4 regions of the Clostridium sp. 1001283B150225_161107_B6 genome follow, and region 4 is predicted to be linked to each of the others. Evidence: predicted binding sites of a transcription regulator. Region 4 holds the regulator's gene; each other region holds the start of a gene.
The links. The regulator HrcA, encoded in region 4, represses chaperone genes, less so after heat shock. The targets are predictions, from matches to a motif close to TGTTAGCACTCNNNNNNNNNGAGTGCTAACA.
Positions count from the first base shown of each region.

Region 1: I2H39_RS04975 (Hsp20/alpha crystallin family protein) is a predicted target of HrcA. The motif match lies at 2,474-2,504, and genes of this name have one in related genera.
Region 2: I2H39_RS00900 (Hsp20/alpha crystallin family protein) is a predicted target of HrcA. The motif match lies at 1,365-1,395, and genes of this name have one in related genera.
Region 3: clpB (ATP-dependent chaperone ClpB) is a predicted target of HrcA. The motif match lies at 5,632-5,662, and genes of this name have one in related genera.

Region 1 is NZ_JADNMD010000001.1:1,120,202-1,128,432, forward strand. Features, by position in the region: gene I2H39_RS04970 (N-acetylmuramoyl-L-alanine amidase family protein) at 1-2,240, opposite strand, end outside; gene I2H39_RS04975 (Hsp20/alpha crystallin family protein) at 2,572-3,015, shown strand; partial or broken gene tnpA (IS200/IS605 family transposase) at 3,234-3,707, shown strand; gene I2H39_RS04985 (amidohydrolase) at 3,978-5,609, opposite strand; gene I2H39_RS04990 (phospholipase D family protein) at 5,726-7,408, shown strand; gene I2H39_RS04995 (MATE family efflux transporter) at 7,401-8,231, opposite strand, start outside.
Region 2 is NZ_JADNMD010000001.1:186,846-195,076, forward strand. Features, by position in the region: gene I2H39_RS00890 (hypothetical protein) at 1-14, opposite strand, end outside; gene I2H39_RS00895 (Hsp20/alpha crystallin family protein) at 255-716, opposite strand; gene I2H39_RS00900 (Hsp20/alpha crystallin family protein) at 801-1,220, opposite strand; gene I2H39_RS00905 (HPr family phosphocarrier protein) at 1,870-2,103, shown strand; gene I2H39_RS00910 (hypothetical protein) at 2,173-2,379, opposite strand; gene I2H39_RS00915 (YitT family protein) at 2,567-3,439, opposite strand; gene I2H39_RS00920 (copper homeostasis protein CutC) at 3,444-4,190, opposite strand; gene I2H39_RS00925 (Sapep family Mn(2+)-dependent dipeptidase) at 4,241-5,416, opposite strand; gene I2H39_RS00930 (N(4)-(beta-N-acetylglucosaminyl)-L-asparaginase) at 5,421-6,401, opposite strand; gene I2H39_RS00935 (GrdB-related putative oxidoreductase) at 6,417-6,941, opposite strand; gene celB (PTS cellobiose transporter subunit IIC) at 7,015-8,231, opposite strand, start outside.
Region 3 is NZ_JADNMD010000014.1:113,964-122,194, reverse strand. Features, by position in the region: gene I2H39_RS24555 (hypothetical protein) at 1-92, opposite strand, end outside; gene I2H39_RS24550 (HD domain-containing protein) at 303-881, shown strand; gene I2H39_RS24545 (polysaccharide deacetylase family protein) at 878-2,263, shown strand; gene I2H39_RS24540 (hypothetical protein) at 2,628-3,650, shown strand; gene I2H39_RS24535 (purine-nucleoside phosphorylase) at 3,725-4,558, shown strand; gene I2H39_RS24530 (hypothetical protein) at 4,702-5,535, shown strand; gene clpB (ATP-dependent chaperone ClpB) at 5,783-8,231, shown strand, end outside.
Region 4 is NZ_JADNMD010000001.1:741,652-749,882, forward strand. Features, by position in the region: gene I2H39_RS03355 (transglutaminase-like domain-containing protein) at 1-1,340, opposite strand, end outside; gene dnaJ (molecular chaperone DnaJ) at 1,504-2,655, opposite strand; gene dnaK (molecular chaperone DnaK) at 2,807-4,672, opposite strand; gene grpE (nucleotide exchange factor GrpE) at 4,728-5,357, opposite strand; gene hrcA (heat-inducible transcriptional repressor HrcA) at 5,364-6,416, opposite strand; gene I2H39_RS03380 (3D domain-containing protein) at 6,792-7,370, shown strand; gene I2H39_RS03385 (3D domain-containing protein) at 7,642-8,231, shown strand, end outside.

The DNA.
Region 1 (8,231 bases), 380 kb from region 4:
CCCTGAATGCCGCAATGGTTCTTAAAGTATGTATAATCAACCAGTTTATCCTGTCCGTCCTTGCAGAAAGCCCCATCCTTACCCAGTGAGTTCCACCAGCTTATGACCTCTGAGGACTCTGGGGTAGGCATTTCCACTGCTGCCAATATCTTTGCGTTGGCCACCAGGTCAAATTCAAATATAATGTTGCCGCGGATAGCAAGTCCAGAGCTGCCGCCGGAACTGCTGCCGGAACCGCCGCTGCCCGTACCCGGATTGATGCTGGCAGAGGACACTGCATCCAGTCCATAATCTGCAGTACTTAAAATCCGTTCATTGGAATATGTCTCCAGCTGGCTTTCATCACCGCCCCATACCGGATTCTGCTGGCCCGGAAGGGCTGTCTCCAGCACAAAGGTCTTGATATAATCTTCAAACCCGTCCGCTTTAATGACCAGTTCATGGCTTCCCGGCGTCAGCCTGGCGTGGCATTCATTTTCCAGGCGCACCATCCCTGACACCACATGGTAATCCACACAACCGCCTTCCAGCAGGGTTCCGTCCAGATACACCGCATAAATGGGGTTGGTTACCGCATAATTGAATTCCTTCAGCTCAAACAGTAAATCCTGTCCGGCCAGATACTGGAAATCGCCGTTCAGCACCAGGTCCCCTGCCTTGCGTATGGTTTCAATGGTAGTGCGCATATCAGGATAACCCTGGGACTTAATGACAAGATCGTGTTTCTGATTCCGTCCGTCAATGGCCCGACTGGTACCCACAATCTCAATGCTTCCGTTTCTGACCCTGAACTCCAAATCAGCTCTTCCCTCCGCAGACATTCCATAATCTTTCTGCACCTTATAAATATGGCTCAGCCACTCCCTGGCATAATCCGTGTCCTCAACTTTAATGGTTATATCCTCTCCTACCAGAGTCCTTTGGGAATACATTCTTACAGATTCCGCAACATCAGCATCCCCATTTCCCCCGCCGGTGGCAAAGGTGGATTTTCCCGGGTTCATCCTTGGGTTGCCGTCCATATCGTAATTTGTCAGGAAATAGTCAAAATAATCTACGGGACCGGAAGCCAGTACGTATTCCGGTGATTCACCTTCAATGACTCCTGTAAATGGATTTGCGCCCTGCCCAATCCGTACGGTCTGCTTCAGTTCCTCATCTGTTCTGGAAACAGCTGTAACCTCTGACAGCTCTGTGGGATTAACCTCGAATTTCACAATAGTCTGCTCATCATTGACAGGGGAGGGGACAAAGCTGTGTCCGTTCAGGGTGAAATCATAATCGTCCCCGTTTCCCTGCTGCAAGGTCAGAACCCCGTAATAGACCTGCTCTATATTCATGACACCGCTCTTGGATATATAGAATATATCCTGTTGCTCCGGTGGATTCTCCTGTCCGTCATCTGTGCCTGAACTGCCTGCGGATGAATTACCGCCTGAAGGTGAACCGTCCCCCGAGGACGAGCCGTCCCCGGAAGACGAGCCGTCCCCGGAAGATGTGCCGCCCCCGGAAGATGAACCGCCCCCGGAGGAAGATGAACCGCCCCCTGAGGATGAACCGCCCCCGGAAGATGAACCGCCCCCTGAGGATAAGCCGCTCCCTGAGGATGAGCCGCTCCCTGAGGACGAGCCGCTCCCTGAGGACGAGCCGCCCGGCATCGGGTCAGCTGTCAGGGGAACGCTGTTTTCATCTACCCAGGCTCCGCTGGCGTCCACCAGGTATCCGTCCGGTGTCAGTCCATCCGACGCCATGTCCCCGGAAGGATTAAAATAATACCATCTGCCGTCTATGGCCTTCCACCCCGTTACCATGGAACCATCTGACAGAAGATAATACCACTTTCCGTTTGCCTGGTCTTTCAGCCAGCCCTTTGCAAGAGCGCCGCCGGCATCAAAATAATACCACTTCTCCCCGTCCGGTCCATTGGCAATTTTTCTCCATCCCGTGGCCATGGAGCCATCTCCCGCCAGATAAAAGGTCCTTCCGTCAGGGCCGTAGAACCATCCTGTCTGCATGTAACCGGCCCCGTCAAAATGATACCATGTTCCATCCTTATCCTTGAACCAGTTATTCCTAACATAATTTCCGCTGTCCCTTTCATAGCGCCATAGCGATTGATTGGCTCCCGCTCTTTTCCATGACCCGGATTCAGGGTTTTCTGCCCCGTAGGGCACCACAGTGGCTGACAGCATGGATAGTACCATTGCCGCTGTCAGCATTTTCAACTTTTTTCTCTGCATCCTTTTACCGCTCCTCTTTTATTTTGCCCTTAAATTGTATCAAAAATCAAAAAATTAACCTACCATATTGTCGAGGTTAATTATCACTAACCATGAATTAATCGAATATTTTTATCAATTTTGAATATTTAACGCAAATTGACCTCATAGCCGGCTTCACAGAATTGCTCTGCAGGCATCTAATTTCACTTCATACTTATTTGTTCATACTTTTCATACTTTTTTTATAATTTTATTAGCACTCACCTCTTGACAGTGCTAACAATCGTGCTATAATACAGACATAAAGCAAATGAAAACAATCAGTTCTATGAGCGAGGAGGATATAACGATGATGTTAATACCAAGAAGAAATTACGGACTTAATTTATTTGATGACTTTTTCAATGACCCATTCTTTACCAGCGCCTCCGAAAAAAACGAGGATGCCAAGAAGCTTCCGGTGATGCGCACCGATATTCTGGAGAAGGATGGAAACTATATTTTGGAGATTGAACTTCCCGGATTTAAGAAGGAGGACATCAGAGCAGAGCTTAAGGACGGATACCTGACTGTCAGCGCAGAGATAACCAAGTCCAGCGAGGACAAGGATGACAAGGGTACCCTGATTCACAAGGAGCGCTATACCAGTTCATGCAAGAGAACCTTCTTTGTGGGCGAGCAGATTCGCCAGGAAGATATCAAGGCTGGGTTTGAGAACGGTATCCTGAGACTGCAGGTGCCGAAGGATGCGCCGAAGGTGGAAGAGACGCCAAAGTATATTGACATTCTGTAATCATCATTGACAGCCCACACTCCTTTTATATATATATTATCCCTAATAGCGGATGCAGCCGGGAATCCCCCCTTCCCGGCTGCATCCTTTTTGTGTCACAGTAAAAATAAACCACCTGCTCTGCAGGTGGAGGGAATATCTTCAGATAAAAGCAAACTCCTGTGCTAAACTAGATGTAGGTCTGCAAACCACAAATAAAAAAGCACAGGAGGTCCAAAATGGACAATAATAGTTTAGCTCATACAAAATGGGATTGCAAGTATCATCTGGTTTTTGCACCAAAATATCGTAGACAGGTAATCTATAAAGATATCAAGGCAGATGTAGGACAAATCCTTGGGACATTATGCCGAAGAAAAGGGATAGAGATAATCGAGGCACAATGCATGCCAGATCATATTCATATGCTGGTAAGCATTCCACCCAAATATTCAGTATCAGAGGTGGTGGGTTATCTCAAGGGAAAAAGTTCACTCATGTTATTCGAGAAGCATGCGAATCTAAAGTACAAGTAGGGAAACCGTCATTTCTGGTGCCGTGGATATTACGTGGACACAGTAGGAAAGAATACGGCAGCAATAAAGGCATACATCCAAAATCAGATAAAAGAGGACTTGGAATATGACCAAATGTCGATAGTAGAGTACATAGACCCGTTTACGGGTGAGCCGGTGAAGAAAAACAAGAAGTAGGACTCTTAAGAGTCAGTAGGAAGTCAAAGCAAACCAGCAAGCCCCTTATGGGGCAAAGCCGGAGTAAGGAAGCACTGAACATGCCCTTTTAAGGGCAGCTGAGAATGTGGTGCAGCAGGCAGACTTTTCAGTGCGCCTTCCGGGCGCAAGCAGGTAACATCCCCTTATAGGGGCAGAACAAGCCACCGGCTTAGCCGGTGGTCTTGACTTACCCCCATCTGCTTGTCCTCTTCTGTTTGTCCCCTCCTGTTTCTTGTATCATTTATTTTTCTATGCTTTCCACAAAAGCCGGTCGTCCTTGATGGTGGCCAGCACCCGGATGTTCCGTATCTCATCTGCCTCTGTTTCCAGGGGATTCTGTTCCAGTATCACAAAATCCGCCTTTTTTCCAGGTGTAACGGTTCCCTTTTCATTTTCCTCAAAATACTGGTATGCCCCATTGACCGTCACTGCCTTAAGCGCATCCCATACCGGAATGCGTTCCTCCGGTCCCAGCACCATGCCTTCCCTGGTGCGCCGGTTCACTGCGCACCACAGTGTCTCCAGCATATCCGGCATGATAACCGGGCTGTCCTGGTGCAGGGTGAAACGGACCCCTTCTTTTAAGGCCGAGGCCGCCGGACTGATGCGGCCGGCCCGTTCCTGGCCAAAGTTGCGGACATGGATATCTCCCCAGTGGTACACATGGGCCAGGAAAAAGGAGGGGATGATTCCCAGCTTTTTTACCCGTGCCAGCTGGTCCGGCCCCAGAAGCTGGGCATGAATCATCACCGGCCGGATATCCCCCCTGTAAAATCCAGGTTTTCTTCTCTTTCCGTCATCCAGCTCCCGGTATGCTGCCTCCATCTGGTCCATATACTGCTCTGCCGCCATATCCCCGTTGCAATGGGCCAGGAGCTGCATGTCTTCCAGCTCTGCTTTCAGGATATCCGCCTTTACCTGGCTGTCCTCCAGGGTATTATAGCCGCAGTAATCTTCTTTTGCCCCGGGCCCTTCCGGCAGATAGGGCGTCCGCATCCAGGCCGTTCTTCCCTGGGGAGAGCCGTCCAGAAACATCTTATACCCCCCAAGCTTTATATGCCCCTTGTAGTCCTTTATATGGTCTGAAAATGTCTCCCGGATGGCATCACTGTCCCGGATATCCATATAAGAAATTAAATCCAGTTTTAAAAGTCCTGATTTCAGAAGCATCTGGTACAGGGGTATCAGCTGTCCGGCCATCAATCCCTCCTGGACCGTGGTGATTCCGCAGGAAGCATAAAGCTCCTGGGCGCGGCCATAGGCCGTCAGGAAATCCTCTGCCGAGGGCATGGGAATACGGCCCTGGTAACCCACGAATGCATTTTCCTCCATATATCCGGTTGGCAGTCCCTCCTCCATCTCTATAACGCCGCCCTGGGGCGCCTGGGTTTGTCCGGTGACGCCCAGCAGGTTGAGGGCCATGGTGTTGAACACTCCCATATGGCTGGACTGGTGTTTCAGTATGAGCGGGTTCTGAGGTGCTGCCTGGTCCAGCACCTTCCTGCCGGGATGGCTGTGCTCCTTCAGACGGTTGTGGTCATAACCGGATGCCGTGACCCATTTTCCCGCCGGAATCTTCTTGTCCGCAATGTATTGCCGGATACATGTTATGATATCCTCAAAGCTGCATGCCCGGCCCAGGTCTGCCTCCATGGTATGGCTGGCGCAGGCCGTAAAGTGGCTGTGGGCGTCTATGAAGCCCGGCATCATCATCCTGCCCTGCAAATCCAGCCTGCGTGCCTTATCCCCTGCCCGTTCCTTTACCTTGTCCCATGTCCCTGTATCCAGGATTCTTCCATCCTCTGTCAGCACGGCCTCCACCCGGGGACACCTGTCCTCCATGGTAAGAATGGTACCGTTATAGTAAAGCGTCTGCGCCATGTCCTGTCCTCCTGTTCTGTGAATTGACTTTCCCTGTTTTTCTTAGTATAGTACCTATATCACGATTCATAATACCAATATTATCACTAAAAGTATGCACATAAAAGGAGTTTCTTATGATACGCAGGTGTATTACATGGATGAAAAAGCACCCTGTCCTCTCACTCTTTTTCCTGATACTTCTGTATCTGGTGATTGGGGCCACGGCGCCTTTCTGTCACTATAAACCTATTTCCCGGGAAACAAACGCTGCGGTGTCTGCCGCCGGCTTCTGCCAGGAGGGAACCAGCGGCGACCGCGCCATGATACTGGAAACCAACCAGAGCGCATGGGATGAACGGATGCGTCTCATGAACCTGGCCAGGGAGCAAATCATACTGTCCACCTTTGACTTCAGGGACGGAGAGAGTCCCAGGGACCTGATGGCCGTCATGCTTCACAAGGCTGACCAGGGAGTCAGGGTGAAGATACTGGTAGACGGTTTCTCCGGCCTGGTGCGCATGGAGCCCAGCAAACTTTTCCGCGCCCTTTCCAGCCATCCAAACATAGAAATCAGGATTTACAACAAGATGAATCCCCTGCTTCCATGGAAGACCCAGGGCAGGATGCATGACAAGTATGTGATTGTGGATGACTATGGGTATATTCTCGGCGGCCGCAACACCTTTGATTATTTCATCGGCTCCTATCCCACGGATTCCAGAAGCCATGACCGTGAAGTCCTGGTCTACAATACAGGCCACGGGACGGATGAGGGAAGGAACAGCTCCCTGTACCAGGTGGAGGATTATTTTGAGAAGGTATGGAATCTGGATGTAACCGTCCTGTTCCATGACGATGAAAGGACGGCAGCCAAAGCTTCGGTACGGAATGCGGCAGCCATGCTGCGGGAACGCTACAAGGTCCTGGCCATGAACTACCCGGAGCTGCTGGATGACGGGGAGGATTCCGCCGGCTGCAGCGCCCTTCCCGGCCAGCCCGGATGTCCGGCCCTGCCCTTGGATTCCAGTATTAACGATGACGGCTATCCGGCGGGGCCAGACAGACCTGGGAACGCAGATAAGGCGGCAGGCACAGATAAGACGGCGGGCACAGATAAGACGGCAGGCATAGATAAAGCAGACGCCGCGCCCCCTTCCCTCCTTCTGACCGCCAACCAGTCCAGGGCCCTGGATTATTACCAAACCAGCACGGTTCCCACAGGAAAAATCACCCTGGTATCCAATCCCACCGGCATCTACGCAAAGGAGCCTGTGGTCTTCCATACCATGTCCGTCCTTATGAAGAATGCAAAAGAGAGTGTGCTGATACACACTCCCTATGCTATATTCAATGATTATATGTATGAAACCATGAAGGAAATCACAGACCGGACACCGGTAACCATGATGATAAACTCCGTTGAAAACGGCGATAATTTCTTTGCCTCCAGCGATTATCCCTTTCACAGGGATGCATTTCTGGACACAGGCATGGAAATTCTGGAGTATGACGGCGGCCTCTCCTACCACGGCAAATCCCTTGTCATAGACCATGAGCTCTGCGCTGTGGGCTCCTACAACTTCGACCTGCGCAGCACCTACATGGACACAGAGCTCATGCTGGTTATCCAGAGTCCGGAGCTGGCTGCCCTGCTGGAGGAATACATGGCCTCCTATCAGGAGGACTGCCGCCGCCTTCTGCCGGACGGAACCTATGAAATACCGGAACACCTGATTATTGCAGATGTCCCGGTGTATAAGAGAATTGCCTGGAAGGCAGTGGGCTTTGTGATGCAGCCCTTCCGATTCCTTATATAACTTTTTTCTCCCTCCATTTTCCTGTAAGGTAACGGCTGAAGGATATGACGTAATTGGCAATCCACCCCATGGGCACCGCGTACCACACGGCTGCCACGCCCCATACGGGCGCAAAATGGAAGGCCGCATAGACACGTATGGTCAAGTTCACCAGATTTGCAATGGTAAATACCAGCACATCCCCGGAACCTCTGAGGACTCCGTCCGTACACGCCTTCATGCCGATAAACACAAAGAAATATGCAATAAAGGACAGGTATCCCGTGCCTGCTGCAAAGGCTTCCCGGCTCATTCCCTCTCCCAGGAAGGAGGTTATGATGGGACCGTTAAACAGGGCCACTATCACAGCAATGATAACAGCGAATCCTGCCACAATGCCGTAGCTGGCCCTGTATCCTTCCTTCACCCGTTCCATCTTCCCGGCGCCGATGTTCTGGGCCGTGAAGGTGGCCACTGCATTACCCGTTGCAATCATGGGCACCACGCAGATGGATTCAATCCTGCTTCCCGCGGAGTAACCGGCCAGGGCAGCGGAACCAAACCCATTAACCACGGACTGGACCAGCAGCATTCCGATGGATACAATGGACTGCTGGAGAATGGACGGCACCGCGATTCTGGTTCCTGCCTTTAACATGCTTCTGTCATAGAGCCTGAAGCCATCCCCCTCCTCCTGTTCATATCCCTTCAACTTTTTCATCAGGATGCTGAAGGATATCAGGGCGGATATTCCCTGGGCCATGACCGTTGCGATGGCCACGCCGTCTACGCCCATCCCCAGCCAGGTAACGGATATGATGTCCAGTAATACGTTCAGTATGGA
Region 2 (8,231 bases), 550 kb from region 4:
TTTTTCTTTTTCATTTGCCCCATTCCTCCTGTCAGACCTTTTTAGGCATATCCGGAGACAGAAGGCTTATCCCTTTCCCTGCCGGATGGTATTTATCATTCACATTATACCATATAATGAAAAGACCGGACATAAAAACCGAACCCAGCAGTGCCAAAGATGCGATACGCTGATGCCATATCACAATCACTGGCGCTGCAGGGTCCGGTTTCATTCATGCCGGGGTATCCCTTTTATAAATATGCATTTCAGAATTATCCTTCTATGGATATATATTTTTTCTCTTCTGCCAGGGGTTTTGTTTCCTTTTTCGGAATGGAAAGCCTCAGGATACCATGCCTGAATTCGCCCTTAATGTCCTCGTCGGTCACATCCTCGCCCACATAGAAGCTTCTCTCGCAGGCACCGGCATAGCGCTCCCGGCGTATATATCTGCCGCTGCCTTTATCCTGTTCATCTTTGTCCAATCCCTTGGAAGCGCAGATAGTCAGGTAGCCGTCTTTCAGGGATGCCTTGATTTCATCCTTCTTAAAGCCCGGCAAATCCATTTCCAGCTCATATGCTGTATCCGTTTCACGGATGTCGGTTTTCATCAGGTTTTTGCTTCTGCGGCCATATAATTTCTTTTCCAGTTTTTTCATATCCTTATCATCGAAAAATGGGTTCCTGAAAAATTCATCAAACATATCTTCACCAAACATACTGGGCATTAACATACATCATTCCTCCTTTGCTTTCTGTGCGGCTACCGGAAATGATTCCGGGAGCCATGTATGTTCAGGTCATCAGCCATATATCTGCTAACCTTCAATTGCAATATACTTTTTCTCTTCCACGGCCGGTTTTGCTTCTTTCTTAGGAATCACCATCTTCAGGGTGCCGTCTTCGAATTTAGCCTTGATATCCTCCTGGGTCACTGCATCACCAACATAGAAGCTTCTGCTGCAGGAGCCGGAATAGCGCTCCCTGCGGATGTAGGTTCCGCCGGAATCCTTTTCATCCCTGGCGGAATCTGTGGTGGCCTGGATGGTCAGATATCCGTCCTTAAGTTCTGCCTTTACATCTTCCTTTCTGACGCCGGGCATGTTCATGGTTATCTCATAGCCGCTTTCCGTATCCTTGATATCTGTATTCATCATATCGAATGTCTTGCGGCTGCCGAATGAGTAATCAAAAAAGTCATCCAATAAATTTTCTCCAAAAATACTAGGCATCAACATATGTCATCTCTCCTTTATTTTATAATCTATGTGGTTGTTATATAGTGTACGGGAACTGGGTGGGGAGAAAGTCAGGAAGCATATGTCATTGCATCCCTTCTTTTCTTTCCTCTCCCTTTGTTCTATATGTAATATAACACGCATTGTTAGCAATGTCAAGAGATGAGTGCTAATTTCACATTTTTTTCATAATTTGCGTAAATTTTTCTTACGAAAAAGCTGTTTCACCCCATCCTCACGGAATCTTTATATATACCTCATGATTTGGATATGGAATCTTTAGGCTGCCTGGTGCTACGATAAAGCCAGCAAAAGAACTGAAACACATGTGAAGGAGGTGTATTATATATGAATAAGGAATTCAGGCGTGATATGGCTGGTATGGGAATCATGTTTTTAATCATGCTGGGAGCAGTTGCGCTCCGCGCATATATCTGGCTGTAGTCTTATCTGTAATGAACGGATGCCATAGGGATTCATTGTTTTTTTCCTGTTTTTTCCTTAAGTCAGACCGAAAACATGAAATATTACAGGAAATCCAAAAATCTTACCATGGAAAAATCCATGCAGGACTCCTATACTTATAACAACACCATAAGACAAATCTGGCATGGAACAGAGCCAGTGATATGCAAAGGAGTGTAAGATTATGACAAGTATGTTAGTTAAGTTTGAACAGCCGGAACAGGTGGTGGATTTTGTAAATACACTGAGCCATTATGACTGTGATGCAGATATTAAGTATGGCAGCCGTATGGTAGATGCCAAGTCCGTTCTGGGGGTTCTCTATCTGGCGGTATCCCGTACCGTGGAACTGATACTCCACATTGATGAGGATGGCTCCGGGGACATAAAAAACAGACTTGCGAAATTTGCCGTATAAACAGAACCGAAATCAGAAAATCAGCCGGCTGTGCCAAAGCCGGCTGATTTTCTGATTATGGGCCCGGAACTATCTGCTCCAGTACAGTATCTCGCCGCCATACTCCATGGCCAGATACTGTGTGTTATCTTCCGATATGAGGTGAAGAGTCAGGCTGTTCTGACTGTCACCATGGTCTTCATAGGGTGTGATGGCGGCCGTTATGGTCCCGCCTGATTCTGCGGACACGTCTGCTTCCGAACACTGCCCCTCTCCGCCGACGCCTATGCCTATCAACTTAACATCCCTTTCATATATCTTAATTTTTACGAAGGGTAGTTTGGAATGACAATCCCTGGCATACCCCTGAACCAAACAAAAACGCAAATAGTTGACATAAAAATTTTATGTCAACTATAAAGGGGTTATGTCAACTCAACGGACATTTCCGGTCAGCCCATACGCTTCTGCTCCACAGCAGCATCTATTCAATGGGCGCCTGGTAAAATCCGCCATAAAAGTTTTCCGTTTTAATCATATTTACAATCACATGGGAATCCTGCTCCCGCATGAGATGTACGATGTCGTTTACCTCATAGGAGGACACCACGGTGTGGAGCAGGTACATTTTTTTATGGCTGTAACCGCCCACTGCATCCACGCAGGATATGCCATGCCTGTACTGTTTTACATACTGGTCTATGATTTCCTGCGCCTTGGTGGTGGTAATCTGCAATGTCACCCGCTCGTACCTGTGATGGAAGGCAGAGATGGCCTTGGTGGATACGAACTGGAACAGAATGGAATAGCCCGCATACAGCCATCCGAACATGTATCCGAAGATACAGAGTATCACACAGTTGCCTGCAAACACATATTCCCAGATAGACCGTCCTGTCTTATTGGATACATAGAGTGCAATAAAGTCCGTACCGCCTGTGGAGGCATTTCCTCTTAAAGCAATGGCAATGGACAGCCCGTACAGGAAACCGCCGAAGACCACATCCAGGAGCACATCGTTAAACAGCGGTTCAAAGCTGCATATTTTAAGAAAAAAGCTGGCCAGGAATACCTGAAGCATGGAATAAAAGGTAAAACGCATGCTGATGCTTTTGCTGCAGAGGATGGCCACCGGTATATTGAGGACCAGCATACCAAGGGAGGTGGAAATCGTATGTCCGTAGAGGGATGCAATCCTGTCTATCAGGATGGCCACCCCGGTAAATCCGCTGGACAAAAGGTTAGCCGGCCGTATAAAAGCCTGAATCACATAGGTCTGCAGCAGGGCGGACGCTGTCACGGCCAGGATGGTTATGAGCCTTCTCACCAGCATGTTCTTTTTGTATTTTGCTATCATGGCCCTATCTCCCTAACGCTCCAAGACTGTCCAGGAGCTGACGGACCAGGGCTTGTGACACCACGTCATAACTGTTCTCATGGGGCGGCTCTGCAAAGCCGTAGGTCACTCCGTTGGAAGTGGTGGTAGGGTCTGTCATCCAGTCCTTGCAGGAGCTGTGGACCTGCCTTATTCCGGTTTCTTCCATGAGGTTCCTGGCATTGGAGACATTGATGCCGCTTCCGGCCAGAATCTCAATGCTGTTCCCATATGCTGACTGAAGGGCACCCAACAGTGCCTTTCCCTCCACCGCCTTTGGCTTTAACCCGCTGGTCAGCAGACGGTCGGTTCCCAGTTCTATCAGGGTTTCTATGGATTCATAGGGATTAGAGGTGCAGTCAAAGGCACGGTGAAAAACGGCTTCCTTTCCATGGCTGTGGATAATGGATATCATCCTTGCATTCCTCTCCCTGTCAATGGAGGCATCCTCCCTCAGACAGCCAAAGGCAATGCCGTCTGCTCCGTGGCGCACCAGGTTTTCACACTCCCTGAGCATTACACTGAAATCCTCTTCGCCGTAACAAAATCCACCGCCCCTGGGCCGGACCATGGCGATTACCTTTACATTGCAGTGTTCCTTCACAAGCTCCAGGGATGCCAGGGAAGGCGTAAGCCCGCCCATGTGCAGGGCGCAGTTCAGTTCAATCCGTCCGGCGCCTCCGGACGCTGCCTGTAAGGCGTCATAGTAGCTGCCGCAGCATATCTCCAACATATTAAAACCTCTCCTTCTTCCTGTCCGTCCTTACGTTACCTGCCAAAGACCTACAGCTGCGCCAGACGGTACAGGGCCAGTGCATATATTTTTGCGTTGGTTACCAGGTCATCCACGGTCATCCATTCATTGGGATTGTGGCTGATTCCCTTTTGTCCCGGAAAACTGGGACCAAAGGGGACGATACCGGGCATGGCCTTGGCATAGGTGCCGCCGGTGGTGGTCACCGGAGTGCCGTCCATCCCCGTGACCCGCTCATAGCTGTCCTGCATGGCTTTTACCATAGGCGTATCCCTGGCAAATACCACAGGGTCATAGTTTTGTACCAGCTCTGCCTTCAGGCCGCTGTTCTCCGCCTTTTCCGTTATGGCTTTCATGATTTCCTGAATGGTGGTGCCTCCCGGATAGCTTAAGGTGGCGTCAAATGACACCCGGCCGTCTTTGTCCCCGCAGTCAGCATCTTCGCAGCAAACGTCTCCGCCGGGCCGTAATCCCAGCTTGTAACCGCGCATCTCCATCATACCATATTCTTCATGGTAGTAGTCAATACCCAATCGGTCGCCCGTATTTCCGGCGCCGATAAAATAATTGTTTACAAAGTCGAAAAATGTCCCCAGGCGTTCCTTGGTGCCAAGGATGCGGACCACAGCCCTTCCCCGTTCGCTGTAAACCACAGGATATTTACAGTCCGGCGTAAATCCGTAAACAGGAGGTTTTTCTTTCGTCAGATAGTAGGAAAGGTCCTTAAATCCCGTTTCCTCGTCGCATCCGAAAATGATACGCACCGGATGCATGAGAGGAAGTCCCAGCGCCTTGACGGCAGCCAGCCCGTACAGGCAGGCCATAACAGGCCCTTTATTGTCCAATACTCCCCTGCTGTAAATGATTCCGTTTTCCATATGGCCGCTGAAAGGAGGTTCCTTCCAGCCCTCTCCTGCCGGCACCACATCCACATGCCCCATGGCGCAGACATAGTCTTCTCCCCTGCCATAGGAGGCATATCCGATGTATCCGTCCAGATTTACGGTTTCAAACCCCATCTCCCTGCTGATGGAGAGGGCCAGGTCCAGGGCTTTTTTTACGCCCGGACCAAAGGGAGCCCCGTCCTGGGCCTCCCTTTCCACACTGTCAATGCGCACCATTTGGCGTACATGTTCAATTAACTGGTTCCGGTTTCCATCAATATAGTCCAGAAGCTTCCTGTCAATCTGATTTAGTTCATCCATAGTTCTATTCCTCTATGGGCGCCATACGCGTCTTCATATAGTTTTCCATCCATTCATCCGATGCCTTTTCATAGGTGCAGCGTCCATCCTCCCCACGGCTCACCAGATACACGGTGGGCGCCAGGTCCTCTGTGACCACGGCAAAGGAGAAGCCGTCTATGTTGGTTGCCACGCCCCATTGGCCCTTTGGATTCATGGCTATCAGGGATAAATCCCCTGCCTCGCCCCTGCGCTCCCTAAGCTCTGCGTCCAGGCGGTTGACGGCTGTCTCGCAGGCTTCCTGGGGATGCATGCCCTCGCCCATAAGGCGGACGATTTCATAGGAGATACAGCCCTTCATCAGGTCCTCGCCCAGTCCGGTGGCGCTGGCCGCGCCCTTTTTGCTGTCAGCATAGAATCCGGAGCCGGATATGGGAGAGTCTCCTACCCTGCCCTTTTTCTTCATGAAAAGTCCGCTGGTGGAGGTGGCGGCCGTCATCTTGCCGGTCATGTCCAGGCAGGCCATACCAACGGTATCGTGGCCCGAGTAAGGCTTAAGCTTCTGGGAGGCAGCCTGGAGGGCTGCCTGGGCAGACATCTCCTTTAAACGCTTTCTGTAGTGGGCCCTGGCGCGGTCCGTCAGCATGTTCTTGCGCTCAAAGCCCTCCTTATGGGCAAATTTTTCAGCTCCCTCCGCCACCAGCAGGCTGTTGACCTTTTCATGGCTTAAGCGTCTGGCAATGGAAACAGGATTGGCAAAGTCTTTGATGGCCGCCACAGCGCCTATGTCCAGGGTATTGCCGTCCATAAAGGCGGCATCCATCTCCACTTCCATCTCCTCGTTGGGAAGCCCTCCGTAGCCAACGGATTTATAGTAAGGAAAATCCTCCACCTCCCGGATGGCAGACTCAATGGCGTCCCCTGCGTCCCCGCCGTCCTTCAGCATTTCGGCTCCCTTGGTGATTCCCTCCACTGCCATGCGCCAGGTTGCAATCATACCCCACATCCTACATATCCTCCTCTATCTGAAACAGAATTTATTTTCCAGTTCCTCAGTACTGCTGCCGTCAGCCAGTGCCTTTGCCAGCGTGCACATGTTCTTGAGCGCATCGTTCAGCCCCATGCCGCCCTTTTTCGGGGTTTCCACAATAGCCACCTTATCCTTGTAGGCAGCAATGGTGTCCTGGTTCTCAGCAGACATGGCTGCAAACGCCTTTGCCTTTGTGGTGGCGTTGATATCACAAGCAACCTTGGCGCACATACAGGCATAGTCAGCGTAGTTAAAGGCAGGACCGCACATGACCACATCCGGCTGCAGCTTGTTTACCATGGCGCAGAGCTTGCGGCTGACCTCCTCCGGGTCAGCCAGAAAGGTTCCGTTGCCGCAGCACAGGCAGGCTGTCACATGGCCGTCCACCTGTTTTAAGAAGGGCTCCATCATGACTGCGGGACCAATAGGTTCTTTTTTTCCTGTAAGCGGGACCATGGTATCATCTTTTGTTCCAAGACCAGACTGTATCTGGTCGTATATCATAATAATCTTCATTATCTTCACCTCATATTTGTTGTATCCCCACAGGGATTATCAGAGAATGGCCGGGCCGTTCAGGGCAGCCATCCTACAGGTCGTCAAAGGAAAGGTCATCAAAATCAATGTCATCGTCATCGGATTTTTCAGATGCCTTGGCTTCGTCTTCCAGGTACTGCCTATCCATCATCTTAATGAACGGCATGTAGATAAATACGCCCATTATGAGCAGCAGCAGCTGGAGCACAGCTCCCTGCCAGCCCGTGGCCAGGAATCCGGATAATACCACAGGCATGGTCCATGGAATGGCGACGCCCGTGCAAAGGGGAACCAGGCCAATGCTCATGCAGAAATAAGAAATCACGATGTTGATGGTCGGCACCAGCATAAAAGGTATGAGAATCATTGGGTTCAGCACAATGGGAAGGCCGAACACAATGGGCTCATTGATGCCGAACACGCCGGGGATAAATGCCAGTTTGCCCAATTCCTTGATACGCTTGGAATGGCAGAATAAAAGCATTGCAATGAGCAGCGACAGCGTGGAACCGCATCCCCCGAAGGTTGCGAACAAATCCTGGAACTGCTGGGAAATGATGTTCGGCAGCGGCTGGCCTGCCTGGAAGGCAGCCAGGTTGTCGGCAGACAGTGTCTGAAGGATGGGATTGAACACAGCGCCTACCACAGAACCGCCGTTCACTCCAAAGAACCAGAAGAAGTGAAGGAAAATATAAGCGATAACCATGGCCGGAAGCGTATTGCCCAGCTTTAAAAGGGGTGTCTGCAAAATGGTAAAGATAAAGTTGAAGGCGTTCTTATAAGGTGTCATTGCAAATACAATGTTCAGGATAAAGAACACCAGTATGGACACGCCGGCGGGAATCAGGGCTGAAAATGACTTTGATACCGTAGGAGGAACACCGTCAGGCATCTTGATGACCCAGCCCTTTTTATTAACCCACGCATAGATATGGACTGACAGGAAGGCCACGATGATTCCCACGAAGATGCCCTTGGAACCCACCCAGTTTAAGGGGATTCCGGTGACCGTGGAACCGCCGTCCACAAGAATCTCATAGGGCATAATGAGAAACCAGCTCACCAGGGCAATGGCTGCTCCGAAAAGCTTATCTACATTCATCTGCTCCGCAAAGGAATAACCAATGCCTATGACGGCCAGAACTGCCATGATGGAGAAGGTGGCGTCCGTGGGCTTGGAAAAATAGGAAGCCCAGTTATCTCCGAAAAACCGGGCCCAGAAATCGGTCCATCCCGGTATCGGGAAGTTGGCAATCAGCAGGAAGAAGG
Region 3 (8,231 bases), on a different contig from region 4:
GTGTTGCGTTTGCTGCTCCTGCCGCGGTTGCCGCCGTAAGAACCGGAAGAGCGTTCGCTGCGGGGAGCCGAATATGATGAATGACGGTCCATTAATTATCCTCCTTAAGTAATACGGAAAAAATACTTCTATAGCATATCAGAAATTTTCTTTTCTTACAAGTTTAACTTGGAAAATGGCAAAGATTCCACAATACCCTTCAAAATGCCGGACGAATATGTTATGATAGGTATGATTCCTGACATCAAAGGGAGAGGTACATAAGGAATATAAATTGTGCTATCACAGAAGGAGTAAAACCTATGATTGGAGAAGCAGCTGCATTTGCAGATAAAGCCCACAAGGGAGCTTTCAGAAAGGGCACGATGATTCCGTATATCACGCATCCAATGGAGACGGCAGTGATTGTGTCCGCTTTTACGGATGATGAGGAAATCATTGCGGCGGCCCTGCTCCATGATGTCATGGAAGATGCAGGAGTTACCAGGGAAGAACTTGAGGAGGCATTTGGTCCCAGGGTGGCAGAGCTGGTAGTGGATGAGAGCGAGGATAAAAGCCGCAGCTGGCAGGAGCGCAAGACCCGTACGGTCATGCATCTCTGTACGGCTTCCAGGGAGATTAAGATACTGGCGCTGGGGGACAAGCTCAGCAATATGCGCTGTACAGCCAGGGATTATCTGGTGGTGGGCGATGCCATATGGCAGCGGTTCAACGAGAAAGATAAAAAGAAGCATGCCCGGTATTACTGGGGGATAGCCCATGCTTTGAAGGATTTGGAGGACCACCTGTATTTTAAGGAATATGTGATGTTATGCAGGACTGTGTTCGGTGAGGATGTCATTTCCTCAAATAAAGACATGATACAAGGAGAATGTGAATGATTAGACGTGGGAAAAAGCGGAAGATTCTGGCTGCTGTTCTGGCAGCCGGAATTGTTTTAAGTATGCAGGGAATGACGGCATTGGCCGGCAGCACAGGGGTGGGCGCAGCAAAATCCGCCCAGACCGGGCCGGGAGCGGCGTCCCTTACAGAGGACCAGTCAGACCAGACCGGAGGCCAGGAGACAGCGGGCCAGGACCAGACACCCCAGCCGGAGGGACAGGGGGCAGCGGGCCAGGACCAGACACCCCAGCCGGAGGGACAGCCCGCAGCCAGCCAGGACCAGGCGGCACAGCCAGCGCAGGGCCAGGAATCCCTGGAGGTAAACTACAGTGCCTTTATATTGCAGCAGGGATGGAGCGCAGCCACAGCTGATAACAATAATTGTTCGGCGCCGGTCAACACATGGCTTACAGCTATAAGGGCTAATCTGATTAACATTCCGGCCGGTACACAGGTAGGAATACGCTATCAGGTGAATCTGAGCGGTTCCGGCTGGCTCCCATGGGCGGAGGACGGAGCGGAAACAGGCGGTACAGAAGGCGTTATGCCCCTGGAGTCCGTACGCATGGAACTGACCGGCAGCGGAGCAGCCGCATATGATTTATATTACAAGGTACTCCAAAACGGTTCCTGGACGGACTGGGCAGCCAACGGTGCGGCAGCCGGACAGGAGGGGGCCGGCCTCAGGGTGGACGGCATACGGGCTTCCATCACGGCAAAGGGGGCGGGAGTTCCTGCGGACCTGGCTGCATCCCATGGAATTGACCCATCCAGGCCCATGATTGCACTTACATTTGACGACGGACCTAAGACATCCGTGACCAGCCGGATACTGGACAGCCTGCAGGCCAATGGCGGAAGGGCTACCTTCTTCATGCTGGGCTCCAATGTTAATGCCAATGCAGGCGTTATCAGGAGAATGGTGGACCAGGGCTGTGAGGTTGCAAACCACACTCATGACCATAAGTATCTGACTAAAATCGGAGCAGACGGAATCGTAAGCCAGGTTGGCTCCACCAACCAGAAGATTCAGGCTGTCTGCGGCGTATCACCTGTCCTTATGCGCCCGCCGGGCGGGTATATTGATGCGGCATCCCTTAATGTGCTGGGGTCCATGGGCATGCCGGCCATCATGTGGTCCATTGATACCAGGGACTGGCAGCACAGGAACGCGCAGAGGACCATTGACACGGTGCTGAGCCAGGTAAAGGACGGGGACGTCATACTGATGCATGATATCTACAGCACCACAGCGGATGCAGCGGTTGTGCTGATTCCGGAGCTGACAGCGCGGGGATATCAGCTGGTGACGGTCAGCGAGCTTGCAGCCTACAGGGGAGGAATCGCACCCGGCCATAAGTACAGCCAGTTCAGACCATGATTCAGCTGACGATGCATTGACAGATAAGTTTGAGACGGTATCCCTTCTTAAGTAAAAGGGATGCCGTCTTTTTATCCGGCTGCAGTGGTGTAGGCACGGGGCCGATTAGGGGTGAGAGACTTGGCACAGGTGTAATAATATCGGAAATGCCCTTGATTCTTATCTTAAGGTTATGTATAATAAGACCACAGATTGTTTTCTTCAGACATCTGGCTGTGCACCGCACAGAGACGGGGTTTCTTTCTGAAACCCGTGATTCCCATTTTAACAGGCAGTTTTAATTGATGTACCTTGACATATTTATATGATTTGTATTCTGTTCTCCTGCAGTTTGTAAAATGGCGGATAGCCGGGAGGAATGCTTATGACAGACAGATGGAATGGATTACCGTTTAGCAGACGGATAGGTATAAGGGGAAAAGCAGGCAGGACCGTGTTGGCAGTGACGGCAATGACGGCAGCTGTTTTCTGGCAGGCAGACAGTGTACGGGCCATGCCGTCACAGAAGCCGGCGGCAGGGGGCCATTATGGTGCAGAACTTCGGATTACCAGAACAGCGGAGACAGCTGAAGACGGAGAAATCCAAAAACCGCCTGAACGGTATTGGGACGGAGATGGAAAGGAGTACCTGCTGGATTACTGGGAGACAGTAACGGTTCCGGGACAGTATGTCAGCCGGAGTATGGAACGGAAGATAGTATATAATGGCGTGGAAGGGGCGGAAGGAATTCCTGTGTCCATTTTCCTGGAAGAGGATGTATCGGGAAGTCCGGCAGAGGGAACCCTTTTTCTGAGGGAAAGCCGGATTATAGGGGAGGAATGGCAGGAGGGCTTCCTGGCGCCTGTCACCTTCCACGCCTATGGGGCAGACGAATACCATGGGGGTTCCCTGGTTATACCAGGGGATGCGGTCCTGGAGACCTGCGTGTCCATGGGAGGGCAGCTGCTGGAGTTTATGGACCTGTCCCCGCTGGATTACCGTATTCTTACAGCGGACTGGTCAGGGGAATCCTATGAGGACGAGGCAGGAAGAGTGTGCCGCCAGGCCATTGTATCAGGGCAAAAGCTTCTCAGGGATTATGAGGCTGTATACGAGGGGGAAGTCGGCTGGACAGAGCCCGGGTCCCAAGAACTGGAGATGGTGTACAGGCCGGTGTCCCTAGTTTCCCAGGCAGCGTCACCCGCAGCAGACCATGTACCTGCACCGGAGCCTCAGGATGAGGGCCGGGAAGGAAATCTCTGGTATTGGGTACGAAGCGGTTTTGTCATAACAGTGGGAGCAGGGCTTTTAGGGATAACCGTGGGTCTGCTGGCCCTTTTGGCAGTGTGGTACAGGCAGAACCGGAGGGAGCACAGAAGAAGGTGCCTGCCCCGCATAAAAGGTTGAGCCATATGGTTCAGGTATGATATACTTCACATAACAAGGGAGGGTTAAGCTCCCGCAAGAAAAGGAGAACAGATATGACAAATCCTGTGTATGACAAGCTGAGAAACTGCTATGACAGCATAAAGGCTAAGATTCCCTTTGAACCTAAGGTGGCCCTGGTGCTGGGCTCCGGCCTTGGGGACTACGCAGAGCAGTTGGAAATCCAGGGAACCATTGATTACCGCGATATTGAGGGATTTCCTGTATCCACGGTACCCGGCCATAAGGGCAGGTTTGTGTTCGCCTGCATAAATGGGGTTCCGGCAGTGCTGATGCAGGGACGGGTCCATTATTACGAAGGATATCCCATGTCAGATGTGGTCCTGCCTGTCCGCCTGATGAAGCTTATGGGTGCGAAGGTCCTTTTTCTGACCAATGCGGCAGGCGGTATCAATTATGATTATGGGGCAGGGGATTTCATGCTCATCAAGGACCAGATATCCTGCTTTGTCCCCTCCCCGCTCATCGGACCAAACCTGGAGGAGCTGGGACCAAGGTTCCCGGATATGAGCCATATATACGATGAAGACCTGAGGGATATTATCCGTTCCACGGCTTCCGGGCTTGGAATCAGGATACAGGAGGGAGTCTACGTGCAGCTGACAGGACCTGCCTACGAAAGCCCGTACGAGGTAAAGATGTGCAGGATACTGGGAGGGGATGCAGTGGGCATGAGCACGGCCTGCGAGGCATTGGCTGCCAATCATATGGGCATGAAGATATGCGGTATTTCCTGTATATCCAATCTGGCCTGCGGCATGACAGATGCCCCGCTGTCCCATCAGGAGGTCCAGGAGGTATCGGATAAAATGGCCCCCCTCTTTAAAAAACTGGTATCCCAGTCTATCGGAAAAATGGGGATTTTTTAAACTTTTATGAAAAATTAAAGAAAAAGACATAGTAAAATAGTGTTTTTCGTAGTAATATGTATCGTGGACGACGGCAGGGGGAATATGCTGCCAGTCCCGGCATATCTTATGACATAGCATGATTCAGAAAAGAGGAGATTATTATGAAGAGACACTATTTAGCAGTTGCAGTCCTGGCGCTTGCACTGGGGATGACGGCCTGTTCTTCCGGCAATAAAGAAACCACAGCAGCCCCAACGACTACAGCAGCACAGACTGAAACGGAAAAATCTGCAGAGGCAGAGGATGATATGGAACTGCAGTACTTCTATGGCTTCGTGGGAGAGGTGACAGACAACGTGGTTACCGTCAAGGATGACGAAGGCAAGGAAGTGAAGTTTGATGTATCTGAGGCCAAGGTTGAAGGCGCGGATGCCATTGGAGAAGGCGATGAGGTAGAGGTGGCATATGCAGGAGAGCTTTCCGCAGATACAACGAAGGCAAAATCAGTGGACATCGTCACATCTGCCGCCGCAGAGGCAGCGGAAGAGGCAGCTGCTGAAGAGGATACCATTATCACCGGAACCATTGAGAAGGCAGACGATGACACCCTGACCCTGGCTGCAGACGAGGGAACATTTACATTTAATACCAAGATTGCACAGAAGGTATCCAAGGACGGCATCAAGTCCGGCGTACAGGCCGATGTTACCTATTACGGCGACCTGGAAGATGAGACCGACAAGCCGGTGGCAACCAAAATTGTGACTGAGGATGCCATGGATTCAGAAGACGCAAAAATCAACACTCTTTCCGGCAAGGTGGCGGAAGTTGGGGCGGACTATGTGGTCATTGATACAACCGACCCTGCAAACACCCTGTTTACTTTCCTGGGAAAGGAAGGCATGTTTGATAAACTGAAGATAGGGGATACAGCAACCATTATCTACAAGGGAACCCTTACTGACAAGACAATCACAGCAACCGGCGTGAAGTAAAGAATATGCGTATGGCCGCGGCCACAGACAAATGAAGTCTGTGCCGCGGTTTTTCTTCTTTATCCCGCCATTTTGCGCGCTCTTTTTTCTTTAAAAAATTAGCACTCGACCCTTGACAGTGCTAACAACATGTGTTATAGTACGACTAGAACAAAGATGACAAAGCACAATTCCGTAAGCCCCTGTACCCGGAGGATTCATACAGGCATTCCGGTCAGAAGCGGCAGAGAAGAAAGGGGAATGGGTAATGAATATTAATAAATTTACTCAGAAGTCAATGGAAGCAGTACAGAACTGTGAGAAGCTGGCGTATGAATATGGAAACCAGCAGATTGATGAGCAGCACCTTCTGTACAGCCTGCTGACCCTGGAGGACAGCCTGATTCTTAAGCTGATAACCAAGATGGGGATTCAGGGAGATATGTTTTCCAATGAGGCAAAGCAGACAGTGGAACGCCTGCCCAAGGTAAGCGGCGGCGGCCAGCTTTACATCAGCAGCGATTTGAATAAGGTGCTTATCAGCGGCGAGGACGAGGCAAAGGCCATGGGTGACGAGTATGTATCTGTGGAGCACCTTTTCCTGTCTCTTTTAAAGCATCCTAATAAGGATATCAAGGCGTTATTCAAGTTATATAACATAACCCGTGAGACATTCCTGCAGGCCCTTTCCACTGTAAGGGGAAACCAGAGGGTGGTCAGCGATAACCCGGAGGCGACCTATGATACGTTAGCCAAATACGGATATGACCTGGTGGAGCGGGCCAGGGACCAGAAGCTGGACCCGGTAATTGGGCGTGACAGCGAGATCCGGAATGTCATACGTATCCTGTCCCGTAAGACGAAGAACAATCCGGTGCTTATCGGAGAGCCCGGCGTGGGTAAGACGGCAGTGGTGGAAGGCCTGGCGCAGCGGATTGTGCGCGGGGATGTTCCGGACGGATTAAAGGATAAGAAGCTGTTTGCCCTGGATATGGGCGCTCTGGTGGCAGGCGCCAAGTACAGGGGTGAATTTGAGGAACGACTGAAGGCTGTGCTGGAAGAGGTGAAAAAGAGCGACGGACAGATTATCCTGTTCATTGATGAGCTGCATACCATTGTGGGGGCGGGCAAGACAGAGGGCTCCATGGACGCAGGCAATATGTTAAAGCCCATGCTGGCCAGGGGAGAACTCCACTGTATCGGAGCCACAACCCTCAATGAGTACCGCCAGTATATAGAAAAGGATGCGGCGCTGGAGAGAAGGTTCCAGCCGGTGATGGTAGACGAACCAACGGTAGAGGATACCATATCCATACTGAGGGGGCTTAAGGAGCGCTATGAGGTATTCCATGGGGTGAAGATAACAGACTCTGCACTGGTCAGCGCGGCCACATTGTCCGACCGGTATATTACCGACCGTTTCCTGCCGGATAAGGCCATTGACCTGGTGGATGAAGCCTGCGCCATGATTAAGACTGAGATGGATACCATGCCTGCTGAGCTGGATGAAATGTCCAGGAAAATCATGCAGATGGAGATAGAAGAGGCAGCCCTCAAAAAGGAAACTGACCGCCTGAGCCAGGACCGCCTGGCGGACCTCCAGAAGGAGCTGGCTGAGCTTCACGATGAATTTGCATCCAAGAAGGCCCAGTGGGAGAATGAGAAGGCCAGCGTGGACCGTCTCTCCGCCCTCAGGGAGGAGATAGAGGGTGTGAACCGGGAGATTCAGGACGCACAGCAGAAGTATGACCTGAATAAGGCTGCGGAGCTGCAGTACGGCAGGCTGCCGGAGCTTCAGAAGGAACTGCAGGCAGAAGAGGAGCGGATTCGGAATGAGGATTTGAGCCTTGTGAGGGAGAGCGTGACAGAGGATGAGATTGCAAGAATCGTATCCAAATGGACGGGAATCCCGGTTGCCAAGCTGACAGAGAGCGAAAGAAGCAAGACACTGCATCTGGATGAGGTTCTGCACAAACGTGTGGTTGGCCAGGACGAGGGCGTACAGCTGGTGACCCAGTCCATCATCCGTTCCAAGGCAGGCATCAAGGACCCCACCAAGCCCATTGGTTCCTTCCTGTTCCTGGGCCCCACGGGCGTAGGTAAGACGGAGCTTGCCAAGGCCCTGGCAGAGGCATTGTTTGATGACGAGTCCAATATGGTGCGTATTGATATGAGCGAGTACATGGAGAAACACTCTGTGTCGCGTCTCATCGGAGCGCCTCCGGGATACGTTGGGTATGACGAGGGCGGACAGCTGACAGAGGCAGTGCGCCGCAAACCCTATAGCGTGGTATTGTTCGACGAAGTGGAAAAGGCCCACCCGGATGTGTTCAATGTGCTCCTGCAGGTACTGGATGACGGACGTATCACGGATTCCCAGGGCAGGACCGTGGATTTTAAGAATACCATCATCATACTGACCTCCAACATCGGCTCCCAGTATCTGCTGGAAGGGATTGATGAGAACGGGAACATCCGTCCGGAGGTGGAAAACGCTGTGATGAATGAGCTTCGCGCCCATTTCAGGCCGGAGTTCTTAAACCGGCTGGACGAGACCATACTCTTTAAGCCGCTGACCAGGGAGGATATCGGAAGAATTGTGGAGCTTTGTGTGGCGGACCTGAATAAACGTCTGGCAGACAGGGAGCTGACCATAGAGCTGACAGCGGGGGCCAGGGAATTTGTTACGGATAAGGGATACGACCCTGCGTACGGCG
Region 4 (8,231 bases):
TGTCCGAACTCCCTGGCTGCCGGAAGGCGGAAGGGGTCCAGATTGCCAAAGTAAAAATCCCACCTCTGCGTCTCCCCCTCCCGGTAAGCCGCCCCGCCGAAGGAACAGTCCGCATAGCGCCAGCCATGGGATTCTGTATAAAACTGCGCCCAGTCGTGGCAGCTGATTTCAAAGGGTGATGTATAAAGACCTGCCTGCCATCTGGCAGGAATACCAACCGCGCGGCACAGGGTGATGAACAGCAGCGCCTGCACTCCGCAGTCTCCCTTCATGGATGATGCAGCATACTGGGGGATGTCAGTCAGGGTAAAATAACTGCGCACATAGGAATACATCACATGGGTGGTAATATAGTCGTATATTCGTCTGGCCTTCCTCAAGGGGTCCTGTTCCTCACCCGCTATCCCGGCTGCCAGTTCCCGGATAAAAGGGGTGAAACGGATATGGGGCTGCTGCTGAACCAGCCAGGCCTCCGGCGTTTCAGCAGAACCATTTTTCCGACAGGACTCTGCGCCCCGTTCTGAGCCAGGTTCCGGCCCGCCATGTTTAAGGCTTTCACAGGAGAAATCCAGATACGTTTCCTGATTCTCAAAGGAAAACTCCACCGAATATTCCTGTCCCTTCCTGTGTTTTGTATGGAAGCAGATGGTACGCTGAAAGGCATCCGCCCGCGCAATGGTATATTCCCAATTTTCAGCTTCCCTTCCCCCGATTCTGACGCTGTGGACGTTCACGTTCTTTATCTGGGCATATTCAATGGGAAGCGGAAGATAGACCTTGATTTCCTCCCCTGCCCGCTCTGCCTCCTCCCGGATTGCAAGGGTCCCGCGTATGCGGAATCTGCATCCCGCGCCTCCCTGCTCTTTCATGGCGGCAATGGTCCTGTTAAGCAGCGCAAAGTTCTCTGCCTTGGAACGGACCAGTTCCCGGTCCAGGGCCCGGTTCTCATATTCCTTTCTGGTCTTTAACACATTTCTCAGGAAACTGCTTCGGAAGCGGACCTCTCCGTCCACGTAAATCCAATCCGCTGCATCCTCCTCCCACAGGGTTTCCAGCTCGCTGTCCTCAAAATCCCTTACATTATCCCGCAGCATGGCCAAAGCCTCACTCCATGTATAGGGGTATTGTTCCGGCATCCGCTTAAGAATCTCTCTTTCAATCATAAGCCGCTTTTTTAAGACCAATGGAATGTCTCTTTTCAGCCTGTTGTCTATAATCCTGGCAGCCCTGTCAAATTCCCCTCTCCACTTAAGCTTTTCTATGTCTTCCGGCAGCGGAACCGCCAGCGTCTCAAAATAACTGTTATCCATCTGATTCTCCCTCTCCTTTTTACCTGTCACGGCCATTTTCCCAGCCTCCCCCATCCTCCCTGCCGCAGCATTTCCCCTGCTGCAGCATCCTGTCTGTCATTACCCTTTTTTGTCCGTTGCACAATACCGGGCATGGACGTAAAAGCCCGGACAGACTCTGGTGCTGCCTGTCCGGGCTCATGGTAATACGTATCTATTTGAAAATACCCTTTTTCTTAGGTTTCTCTTCCTCCTGGGAAGCGACGCCGTTCATTGCGTCGTCAAACCGCCTTAAGGCTTCCTTCTGGGCCTGGGTCATACGCTCCGGAACCTGTACCACCAGGGTAACATAGTGGTCGCCCCTGACATTGCGGCTGCGCAGAGAAGGAACACCCTTGCCCTTTAGCCGCACCTTGGTATCTGTCTGGGTGCCGGGCCTTACATCGTACTCCACCTCGCCGTCCACGGTCTTTATGCGAATCGGGCCTCCCAGCGCTGCCCGCGCAAAGGATATAGGCACTGTGGAATAAATGCTGGTATCCTGGCGCTTGAAAATCGGATGCTGGGAGACAACCGCCTCCACCAGCAAATCCCCCCGCTCGCCGCCGCCTGTACCGGGCTCGCCGCCCCCTGCCAGACGCACGCACTGGCCGTTGTCAATGCCTGCGGGTATGGATACCTTGAATTTCTTGCGCACGGTCTTATATCCCGTACCGTAACAATCAGAACACTTTTCCTTGATGACCTGTCCGGTGCCGTTACAGTCCGGACATGTCTGTACATTCTGCACGGTCCCGAAAAAGGACTGCTGGGTGTACATGATTTTGCCCTTTCCATTACACTTTGCACAGGTCTGGGGGGAGGTTCCTGCCTTTGCGCCTGTGCCGTGACAGCTGGCGCAGGTTTCCTTGAAGTTAATCTCAATCTCTTTATCACAGCCAAATACGGCTTCCTCAAATGTAATCCTGACCGAAGTCTTTATGTTGGCGCCCCGTGAAGGCCCGCTTCTGGCCCTGGAGGACCTGCCGCCGCCGAAAATATCACCAAAGATATCGCCGAAGATATCACCCATATCCCCGCCAAAGTCAAAGCCGCCGAAGCCGCCGCCAAAGCCGCCTGCCCCAGCACCGCCCTGTTCAAATGCAGCATGGCCGAACTGGTCGTACTGCTGACGTTTCTGAGGGTCGCTTAACACGCTGTATGCCTCGGAAGCCTCTTTGAACTTGGCCTCTGCCTCCTTATCGCCTGGGTTGGCATCGGGGTGGTATTTCTTGGCAAGTTTCCTGTATGCTTTTTTCAATGCATCCTCATCTGCATCTTTGGGAACGCCCAGAACTTCATAGTAATCTCTCTTACTCTCTGCCATGTTGTTTACCTCTTAATCTATCTGAACGCCGCAAAACCAGCCCTGGCGGGCAGGTTTCAAAAGCACTCTTTATCAGCCACAAAGGGGGTAGTGGCCGGTTTCCCGGCTCCTAAGCCCCCTGTTTGTTTTATACGGATTTACTTCCTTACGCCTATACTTCCTTGAAATCAGCGTCTACAACGTCGTCTGCGCCTGCTGCACTGTTTCCTGCGCCGCCCATGTCAGGGCCTGCCTGGCCTGCTGCGCCGGATGCCTGAGCCTGCTCATATACCTTTGCAAACAGCTTCTGCGCGCTGTTCATCAGCTTCTCTCTGCCAGCCTTGATATCCTCTACCTGGGCATCAGTCATCTCTTCCAGCGGAGCGCGGTTGATGGCTTCCTTCAGGGCATTTAAGTCTGCTTCCACTTCTGCCTTGTCTCCTGGAGCAATCTTATCCCCAACCTCTTCCAGGGCCTTCTCGGTCTGGAATACCATGGAATCCGCATCGTTCCTTGCATCGATGGATTCCTTGCGCTTCTTATCCTGTGCCTCGTATTCAGCTGCTTCCTTTACTGCCTTATCAATATCGTCGTCTGACATGTTGGAGCCGGACGTGATGGTGATGTGCTGCTCCTTACCTGTTCCCAAATCCTTTGCGGAAACATTCACAATGCCGTTGGCATCAATATCAAAGGTAACCTCAATCTGCGGAATACCTCTTCTTGCAGGCGGGATTCCATCCAGACGGAACTGTCCCAGTGTCTTGTTATCCCTTGCGAACTGGCGCTCGCCCTGTACCACGTGGATATCCACTGCGGTCTGGTTGTCGGCTGCGGTTGAGAAAATCTGGCTCTTCTTGGTAGGAATGGTGGTATTCCTCTCAATCAGCCTGGTAGCCACGCCGCCCATAGTCTCGATGGACAGGGAAAGAGGCGTTACATCCAGAAGAAGGATGTCTCCTGCACCTGCATCGCCGGCCAGCTTGCCGCCCTGGATGGCAGCGCCGATAGCCACGCACTCATCCGGGTTCAGGGATTTGCTTGGTTCCTTGCCTGTCAGCTGTTTTACCTTTTCCTGTGCAGCTATCATACGTGTGGAACCGCCTACCAGCAGTACCTTGCCCAGCTCAGAAGCCGTGATGCCCGCATCCTTAAGTGCGTTCTGCACCGGGATGGCGGTACGCTCTACCAGGTCATGGGTCAGCTCATCAAACTTAGCCCTGGTCAGGTTCATATCCAGATGCTTCGGTCCCTCGGCAGTTGCAGTGATGAAGGGCAGGTTGATATTGGTGGTGGTAGCTGTGGACAGCTCCTTCTTAGCCTTCTCAGCAGCTTCCTTCAGTCTCTGAAGGGCCATCTTGTCGCCCGACAGGTCCACGCCCTCAGCCTTCTTAAACTCGGAAATCATCCAGTTTGTAATTGCATTGTCAAAATCATCGCCGCCCAGACGTGTGTCGCCGTTGGTGGACAGAACCTCGATGACGCCGTCGCCGATTTCAATGATAGAAACATCAAAGGTACCGCCGCCTAAGTCGTATACCATGATTTTCTGCTCTTTTTCATTGTCAAGTCCGTAAGCCAGGGCTGCTGCCGTAGGCTCGTTGATGATACGCTTTACGTCCAGGCCTGCAATCTTGCCTGCATCCTTGGTGGCCTGACGCTGCGCGTCGTTAAAGTATGCCGGAACCGTGATAACTGCCTCTGTCACAGTCTCTCCCAGATAGCTCTCTGCATCTGCTTTCAGCTTCTGCAGAATCATAGCGGAAATCTCCTGTGGTGTGTACTTCTTTCCGTCAATGTCTACCCTGTAGTCCGTGCCCATGTGACGCTTGATGGAAGAGATGGTCTTATCTGCGTTGGTAACAGCCTGACGCTTTGCAGGTTCGCCAATCAGCCTTTCTCCTGTCTTAGTGAATGCCACTACGGATGGTGTTGTCCTTACGCCCTCCGCATTGGCAATAACAGTTGGTTTTCCGCCTTCCATAACAGCCACACAGCTGTTTGTCGTACCTAAGTCAATACCGATAATCTTGCTCATAGTCTTTTCCTCCTGATTATTTTTAGTGGGGTATATTTATAATGATTGGGATATGTCAATTTGCCACTTTTACCATACTGTGTCTTACCACGCTGTCCCTGTACATGTAACCCTTCTGCAATTCCTCCGCCACAATGTTCTCTCCCAGGCTGTCGTCATCCACGTGCATCACTGCATTGTGGAAGTTAGGGTCAAACTCCCGGCCTACTGCTTCAATGGCTTTTACGCCTGCTTCCTCCAGCGTTTTGCTCAACTGCTTATATATCTTCTCCATGCCCTCTGCAAGGGGTGTTCCCTTTGCATCCTCAGGCACAGTTGCCAGGCCTCTCTCAAAATTGTCGATGACGGGAAGGATTCTCTCTATGATGTCCTTTGCCCCCATCTCATACATGGAGGACTTTTCCTTGTCCGTCCTCTTGCGGAAATTCTCAAATTCCGCCATCTGGCGCTTCACCCGGTCGGTGAGCTCTTCTATCTTCTCATCCCTGGGGTCCTTTTTCTTTTTAAAGAATCCCTTTTTTTCTTCCTTTTCACCAGCAGGCGCTTCCTCTGTACCTTCCTCTGTTTCCTCCGGGGTACAGCCTTCTGCCGGCTCTCCGGCATTAGGGGCATCTTCTGTTTCCTGCTCTGTCTTCAGGGCCTCATCTTCCTTTTTTAACTCTTCGTCCTTCATATCTTCACTCACAGCTTATCACCTTTCATCTTTTTTAAATGCTGTATCCAGCTGATTCATCAGATTGCGCAGTGTCCCAAGGACCTTTTCATAGTCCATACGCTTGGGTCCTATGATACCGATGGTTCCTCTCAGGCCTCCTCCCAAATCATAATTGGCAGTGACCACACTGCAGTCCTTCATGGACTGCACCGGGCTCTCATCACCGATATAAACCTGAATGCCCGCTTCTTCCTCTGTGCCGGAATTGACCTCCGCCACAAATTCCTGCAGCACTTCCTTATGTTCCAGTGTGTCAATGAGCTGGCTGGCCTTGCCGCCGTCCGAAAGTTCAGGGTACTTGAAAATGTTGGTGGCTCCGCTGGTATAAATCTGCAGGTCCTCTTCCCCTGCCTTGATGGCCTCCGCCACCTCATTCAGCACCAGGTCCACCACCTGGCTGTGGTTGCCTGCATCGCCCTTCAGCTTGCTGATAACATCCAGATTGATTTCCTCAATGGTCAGTCCGTTGAGGCTGCTGTTCAGCAGGATGTTCAGGTTCAGAAGCTCCTCATCACTCAGTTCGTCCGTGATATCAATCATGGTGTTCTTAATGATGTTGCCTTCCACCACCACGACCACCAGCAGCTTGTGCTTCTCCATTTTGGAAAGCTGGATGAACTTGAGCTTTGTCTTGTGATAACTGGGGCCGCTTATCATGGTGGCATAGTTGGTATTGGCAGCCAGCACCTGGGCCATCTTCTTAAGGACCAGCTCCAGCTTATCAACCTTCTGGACCATCATTTCCTTGAACTCAGTTACCTCGCTCTCCTTATCCAGCATAATCTGGTCCACATAGAACCGGTACCCTTTATCGGAAGGAATCCGCCCTGCCGAGGTATGGGGCTGTACAATATACCCCATCTCTTCCAGGTCTGACATCTCATTGCGGATGGTGGCAGAGCTGAGCTTCAAGTCTGAATACTTGGAAATGGTCCTGGAGCCAACGGGCTCCCCGGTTTCCAGATATGTCTTGATGATGGCCTTCAGTATAGTGACCTTCCTGTCGTCCAGGAGTGCATCCAATGGCATCTGCTCACCTTCCTTTCTGAAATTATTAGCACTCGACGTTTAGGAGTGCTAACATCTACATTCCATAATATATTCCTTCTGGCGCCATTTGTCAAGAGATAAAAGCAAATTCTTTTCATATTATTTGTGTCTTCCATTCTCCCCCCGGCACATCATGTGCCATTTCCTTTTCGTATCAACTAGATAATGGATTTCACCCTCCACTTTTTACATAAATATACCAATTTTGCGGCATATTCTCTCCACATTTTATACTCTTGTAACACTTGCTTAATTATTTTAACTTGACAAGTAACATTTTTGTAATATAATGAAGGTACAACTTTATAAGACATATAAAACCATAACAATGTCATAAGATTGCGAGGTAGTTGTATGCATTACATTAAGAAAACCCTTCTGGCAGCAGCCATGGCTGCATTCAGCCTCACGGTGGCTTTTCCGGCATTTGCCGATGAACCGGTGGGGACGGATGTAACCGTAGTGGATGCCGGTACATCAGATACGCCCGAGGACACAGCCCAGGATGTCCAGGAATCCCAGGAAACCTCCGGTTCACGGGAATCCAAAGGCCACAGGGCCGCTGTTGTGAATGAAGACGAATACATCGCCCAGGGACCGGGCGCCCAAAAGGAAGAGAAGGAAGAGGCTCCGGCTCCCAGTGAGACATCGCTGGGACGTTTCACCATCACTGGATACTGCGGCTGTGAACAGTGTTCCGGCGGTCATAACCTTACCTATTCTGGAGCGGTTCCAACTCCCAATCACACGATTTCTGCTGATTTGAACTATTTTCCTCTTGGCACTAAGCTGAAGATTGACGGCATTGTCTACACAGTGGAGGACAAAGGCTCTTCTGTGAACGGTAATATTCTGGATATTTTTTACGGCTCCCATGAGGAAGCCCTGGCCAAGGGTACATATACTGCAGAGGTATTCCTAGTGCAGGATTGATTCATAATGTGAGAATAATGATACCAGGCAAATGAGCCTGGTATTTTTTTTGCCCTTCTCCTTAAAAACAGATCCGGGCCAGAAATAATTACCAAAATACGGCTATATTTGCAGGAAATGGCCTTATTTCCATATTTTTCCTTGACAAGAGGAAAAAAATATGGTAAAAACTTGTTTATTGCTCATATATTACAAAAGTATTACATATTATTTATTAATGTGTTAAAAATCTTTTTCTAATTATTACTTGAGCAATAGGAGGTATTACACCATGAAATTAAGACACTTACTGACCGGAGCTATCCTTACTGTCAGCCTGCTTGCGGCCACCGCCATCACAGCCCTTGCAGCAGCGCCAAAAGGAAGGTTCGAAACAGTGAACAGCACCACCATCAGCGGCTGGGCTTACAACAGCAGTACCCCTGATGATGCGCTTAACGTACGGATATCCATCAAAGATAAGAATACAGGCGAGGAAGTTTTTTCCCAGAGGATGACGGCCGGGGAATACAGCGACGAGCTTTACGGCAGCGGCAAAGGCAACGGATGCCACGCCTTCAACCTTAACATGGACTGGAGCACCCTGCCCGACGGCGTCTATCTGGTAGAAGGCTATGTGGGAGACAGTGATTTTTCCAATCCCAGGACCTATACCAACGGCAATCCCGAAGCCAGGGAAGCAGCCCCTGCAGCCACAGCTCAGAACCTGGTTCCCCTGGGCGTGTTCAAGACAACAGGCTATTGTCCGTGCAGGGCCTGTTCCGAGGGCTGGGGACGCCATACCTGCACCGGTGCAGTGGCCACGGCAGGCCACACCATTGCAGTGGACCCCAGGGTGATTCCCTACGGCTCCAAGGTTAT